2 linked regions of the Ilumatobacter coccineus YM16-304 genome follow. The protein of the gene in region 1 binds, or shares a complex with, the protein of each later gene. Links are inferred from orthologs where the notes say so. Each region holds a gene or a part of one and is shown in the gene's direction. Other genes may lie near its edges.

Region 1 (2,804 bases):
CGTCAGGGATCTCGCCAACAATTGTCAGCCCGAGAGGTGCGCAGCCCTCGCCAGATCTGGCATACTCACTGTCGTTCTTGAGGTGTGGCCCACTCGGGGCACGGTTCGGAGCCGCTGACAGACCGACCGCCGCTGGCCTCGTAGACGGGCGAGCCAGGGCGGTGGTCTTGTCAAGCCGGGCCCACCACGTGCGCACCGGAGTAGGCGATTCGTTCGTCAGCCTCTAGCCTTTCCGTGACAAGTACACGGTTCTCGCCCGAAGACAGTTGGTCCACACCGCACGTGAGTGACGGCGTGGCTAATGGAACATCGTTCCGCCAACCGAGGTGCATGCCTTCGAAGAAACATCGCTTCGGCGATGCGCTCCTCGACGGTGTTCGCATTCGGAAATGCGAGCACCCCGAGTTGCAGCGAAAGGAGGAATGCACATGTCAGAAGGAAACGCACCACGCCCCGACAAGGTGGCGGTGGTCGAAGAAGTCACAGCGAAGCTCGAAGCAGCATCCGCAGTGTTCGTGACCAACTACCGAGGCCTGACCGTGAGCCAGTTCGCTGACCTGCGGAAGCCGCTTCGTGAAGCCGGCGCAGAACACAAGGTGTACAAGAACACCCTCGTCAAGCTGGCGGCCACGGCCGCCGGAATGGAAGGGCTTCACGAACACCTCGTCGGCCCGACGGCGCTCACGTTCGTGAGCGGCGACGTCGCCGCCGCAGCGAAGGCGCTCACCGAGCAGGCCAAGGCCACACCGGCACTGGTCGTCAAGGGCGGCATCATGGGTGAAACCATCATGTCGGCCGACGATCTGAAGGTCCTGGCGGATCTCCCGCCCCGCGATGTGTTGCTGGCGAAGTTCGCCGGAGCACTGCAAGCACCCCTGGTCAAGACCGCCGGTCTGCTCCAGGCGATGCCCCGCAACTTCGCATACGGCCTCAACGCCCTCATCCAGCAGCAAGAAGAAGCTGCCTGATCCCCGAAACCCTGCACGTGAGTGCTCGCGAGACGAGCGCGGCGTCCGGGTTTCGATGCCAACAGAACTGAACTGCTGGATGACCAGCACGAATCGAAAGAGAGAACACCATGTCCAAGGATGAAATCCTCGACGCAATTTCCGCACTGACCGTGATCGAGCTCAAAGAGCTCCTCGACGCCTTCGAAGAGAAGTTCGACGTCACCGCTGCAGCCCCCGTGGCCGTCGCAGCAGCCGGCGCCCCCGCAGCTGGCGGCGACGCCGGTGGTGGCGAAGAGCAGAGCGAGTTCGACGTGATCCTCAACGGCGCCGGCGCCCAGAAGATCCAGGTCGTCAAGGTCGTCAAGGACCTGCTCGGTGTCGGCCTCAAGGACGCCAAGGACCTCGTCGACGGCGCCCCCAAGCCGCTCATGGAGAAGGCCAGCAAGGAAGATGCAGAGGCCGCCAAGGCCAAGCTCGAAGAGGTCGGCGCAGACGTCGAACTCAAGTGATCGCCGGCGTTCGTCGACCGCTCGTCGGTCGTGCGAGCGCTGCGCTCTCATGAGCTGAAATTCGAACGGAGCCCGGCGGGAGACCGCCGGGCTCCGTCGCGTTCCGGAGCCGGTAGCGTCCGCCGGCCGACGCCACCGATCGTCTGGTTCTCGTCAACCGATCGCCACGCACCGCGACACGCCACGGTCGCGTCACTGCAGCCCGTGACGCGACGCGCGAAAATCGCCCCGAGCCTGACGAACCCTGCACGCGCCTCGCGTTCGTCGAGTCGGTGCGCTGTCGTATCGTGGCGTCATGGGTGGGCCGGGCCGAGACCAGGGAGCGTCGCGATGACCGGCACTCCCACGCCGCCGCCGCCGCCGCCCGCCCCGCCGCCACCCCCGCCACCACCGCCTCCTCCGCCGCCACAGCCCGTGGCCATCACTGCGGCAGCGACCGCGCCGTCGCCCACGAACGGCCGCCCACCGCGCCTCGTGTGGGCGTTGGCGGCGATCGGCGTGCTGGCGCTGCTCGGGCTCGCGGTCGTCGGCATCGTGACGCTGCTCGCCGACGACGACGGTGGCGAGCAACGGATCGCATCGACCGACGAGACGCCGTCGACGTCACCGGTGACGTCGGTGGACGACAGCGACGAGCCCTCCGACGCCGCTGCCGATCCGACCGCCGAGGCCGCCGAAACGCCCACCACGGCAGCGCAAGACACGGACCCCGCAGATGGTGCCGAGCCCGCCGGCGACGAACCTGCCGGCGACGAGCCCGCCGGGGACGAGGAACCGGCCGGAGACGAGGACCCCGCCGACGATGAGGATCCCGCCGACGATGAGGATCCCGTGGCGGCTGACGATGCCGGAGACGCGGGCGACGCCGATGAACCAGCGGAGTCGCGTGCGGTGGTTCGTGGTGGTCAGATCTTCTTGGAGGGTGCGGTGCCGAGTGTGGAGGCTGGTGCGGAGATCGAGGCGTTGGCGGCTGAGGTGTTGGGTGCGGAGAACGTGTTCAACGACTATGTGGTCGACCCGGCAGCGGGCGATCCGAATCTGGGCAATGTGACGGTGGAGGACACGATCAACTTCCAGACCGACAGTGCGGTGATCTTGTCGGAGAGTGAGGGGTTGTTGAACCAGGGGCTGGCGTTGTTGACGATTCGTCCGTCGATGACGATCACGATCGTGGGGCACACCGATGATCGCGGTTCCGAGGCGACCAATCTGGTGTTGTCGCAGGAGCGTGCTGGTGCGGTGAAGCAGTGGTTCGTGGATCGTGGTGTTGATGGGGATCGTTTGTCGACGGTTGGCGCTGGTGAGTCGGAGCCGATTGCCGACAACGGCACGGTGGAGGGTCGTC
Region 2 (3,055 bases), 1.2 Mb from region 1 along the record:
GGACGGGTTCATGGTCTGGCCGCCGGTGACCACTCCCTGCACGCCGAGTTGCGCGAAGAGTTCGACGAGACCGTCACCGGTGCACACGCCGACGACGGCGGTGGTGACGGGCGGCAGACCAGCGCCGGCCGCGGCCTTGACCGGCTTCGACGGGGCAGCGGCACCGCCACCGTCGGACTGCATCTCGGCCTCGCGCTTGGCGTGTTCTTCGTCGACCTCTTCGAACAGGTCGCTCACGCGGATCTGCCGTGGACGGCCTCCGAGGTCGAGCGGTACTTCGATCGCTGCGCCGATGTCGTTGGTGTGGACGTGACAGTTCCAGAGCCCGTCGCCGCCGACGACGACGATGGAGTCGCCGATCGCTCCCCAACCCTGCTTGAAGTCGTCGATCATCGCGTCGTCGAGATCGAGGAAGTACATGACCTCGTAGCGCTGCTCGCTCACGTCGAGTTCGCCGTGTACGTCGGACGACCGGTGCGCCACCGCGTCGAACGCCGCACCGACCGCTCCCCCGGTGCCATCGTCTTCCTCGGCCTCGGGCAGCGGGTCACCGTCGACGACGTGCAACGCCGAGTCGAGCAGCAGCAGGAAGCCGGCGCCACCGGCGTCGACGACGCCTGCGTCTTTGAGCACCGGCAGTTGCTCGGGTGTGTTGTCGAGTGCGGTCTTGCCCGCCGCTCGCGCCGCGCGCACGACCTCGATGAGCGAACCGCCCTCGTCGGCCGAGGCCTTCGCGGCGTCGGCGCTCTCGCGGACGACGGTGAGAATCGTGCCTTCGATGGGCTTGAGCACCGCCTGGTACGCACCGGCCGACGCCGCTTGGAGCGCGTCGGCGAACCGTCGACCCATCGACTCGCCATCGGAGGGTTCGACCTTCATGGTCGACGCGATGCCGCGCATGATCTGGCTGAGGATGACGCCGCTGTTCCCGCGGGCACCCATGAGCGAGCCGTGGCTGATGGCGTCGCACGTGGCTTCGAGGTCGTCGACCGCCGCCGTCTCCATCTCGGTGACGACCGCTTCGAGCGTGCGCGCCATGTTGGTGCCGGTGTCGCCATCGGGCACCGGGTACACGTTGAGTCGATTGAGTCCGCCTGCGTGTGCCTTCACCGTGTCACGAAAGGTGACGACGAGATCCCGCAGCGCTTCGGTGGTGAACCGTTCCAGAGTTGGCACGAGGCGAGAGTCTACGGCGCATGGCGCCCGGGCGAGTCGCCGCCGCGCACCGGGCTGCGCCGCGGCACCGATCCGGCACGAACCGCCGGCATCGGCGCCAGGATCGACGAACGGAGTTCGAGCGCTGAATCGGCGTCAGGATTTGCGCGACCGCGTTGCGTTGGACGGCCCGATTGGGGCGATAGCGTAATCCGCCGTTCGGTGCGGCTGTCAGGTCGTCGCCGTCAGTAGGACTCGCAGGAGAATCATCATGGCAAGCAAGTGTGAAATGTGTGGCAAGGGCCCGTCGTGGGGCATGTCGGTGTCGCACTCGCATCGCCGCACCAAGCGCCGTTGGAACCCGAACATCCAGCGCATCCGCGCCTCGGTCAACGGAGCGACCAAGCGTGTCAACGTGTGCACCGGTTGCATCAAGTCCGGCAAGGTCGTCAAGGCCGGCTGAGCGCCTGACCTCGACGTCTTCACTTCTCACCACCCGACGCGGTACGTTCCTTTCTATGCAGGGCGTCATCAAGGCCTACGACCCCACCACCGGTGACGGTCTGGTCATGTGCGATACCGATCTCAACGACTACGAACTCGCGGCCGATGCGCTGCAGGGTTCGATCTTCCGCATGCTGCGCCAAGGCCAGCGTGTGTTGTTCGTCCTCGACGACGCCGGCCGAGCGACGCAGCTCAGCATGGGCTCCGAGGTCGACATGGGCACCCCCGGCCACGAACCGCTCAACTAGCGGCCAGCCCACCACACCGACTCCGACATCGCTCGACGGCCGCGTCTGCGCGGCCTCGAGCTCGGCGTCGGCGACCATGGCGCACCGCTGCTGACCTGGGGATTGCCGCGAACCGGCAGCCCGCTGCACGCCGCCAGCCGCAGCGATCACTCGTTGCGATGTGACCCCGACCGCCTATCGCTTCGAGAGATAGGGGTATGGGAAGGTCTGATGAAAGCGCTTGCAGCGCCCATCGGATTCCCGATCTCACCCGAATGTTGTTTACGGTGGGTTCACCTCGACGATCGGTTCGTCGCGGTCCATCTCAACGGGGAGCAACAACATGAGCGGTACGACGACGAATCAGCGCCTGAAGGACTGGGTGGCCGAGTGGGCAGCGATCATGCAGCCCGCCGACATCTACTGGTGCGACGGCAGCGCCGACGAGTACGAACGACTGTGCCAAGAGCTGGTCGATTCGGGCACCTTCACCAAGCTCGACGAGGCCAAGCGCCCGAACAGTTACTGGGCCCACTCCGATCCCGGTGACGTCGCCCGCGTCGAGGATCGCACCTTCATCTGTTCGGAGACCGAAGAAGAAGCCGGCCCGAACAACAACTGGTGCGACCCGGCCGAGATGCGCGAGAAGATGCGTGACCTCTACACCGGCTGCATGAAGGGCCGCACGATGTACGTCGTGCCGTTCTCGATGGGCCCGCTCGGCTCCCCCATCGCCCACATCGGCGTGCAGCTCACCGACTCGGCGTACGTCGCCACCAACATGCGCATCATGACCCGCATGGGCCAGGGCGCACTCGACGTGCTCGGCAACGACCAGTGGGTGCCCTGCCTCCACTCGGTCGGCGCACCGCTCGAAGACGGAGCGACCGACGTTCCGTGGCCGTGCGACGCCGAGAACAAGTACATCGTGCACTTCCCGCAGTCACGTGAGATCTGGTCGTACGGCTCCGGATACGGCGGCAATGCGCTGCTCGGCAAGAAGTGCTTCGCGCTCCGCATCGCGTCGGTCATGGCCCGCGACGACGGCTGGCTCGCCGAGCACATGCTCATCCTCAAGCTCACCAACCCCGAAGGTGAATCGAAGTACATCGCGGGCGCCTTCCCGTCGGCCTGCGGCAAGACCAACCTGGCGATGCTCGTGCCGACCA

What was found. The genes of interacting proteins can lie anywhere in the genome.
Region 2: rplL (region 1) and rpmB share a complex: the UniProt entries of both Escherichia coli proteins name them as parts of the 50S ribosomal subunit. The link is inferred for Ilumatobacter coccineus YM16-304 from one-to-one orthologs.

What each region holds. Positions count from the first base shown.
Region 1 is NC_020520.1:891,130-893,933, forward strand. The notes cover bases 34-2,768. They hold rplL (50S ribosomal protein L7/L12), read left to right. Parts: upstream 34-1,078; coding sequence 1,079-1,459; downstream 1,460-2,768. Other genes in these bases: rplJ (50S ribosomal protein L10), read left to right, coding at 429-968; YM304_RS25505 (hypothetical protein), read right to left, coding at 1,753-1,992; YM304_RS21935 (OmpA family protein), read left to right, coding at 2,078-2,768. In the rest of the region: more of YM304_RS21935, read left to right, coding at 2,769-2,804. UniProt on the Escherichia coli protein: The binding site for several of the GTPase factors involved in protein synthesis (IF-2, EF-Tu, EF-G and RF3). Is thus essential for accurate translation.
Region 2 is NC_020520.1:2,054,325-2,057,379, reverse strand. What follows is about bases 37-3,022. They hold rpmB (50S ribosomal protein L28), read left to right. Parts: upstream 37-1,426; coding sequence 1,427-1,618; downstream 1,619-3,022. Other genes in these bases: YM304_RS09250 (phosphoenolpyruvate carboxykinase (GTP)), read left to right, coding at 2,230-3,022; YM304_RS09255 (cold-shock protein), read left to right, coding at 1,674-1,907; YM304_RS25380 (DAK2 domain-containing protein), read right to left, coding at 37-1,176. Also shown: more of YM304_RS25380, read right to left, coding at 1-36; more of YM304_RS09250, read left to right, coding at 3,023-3,055.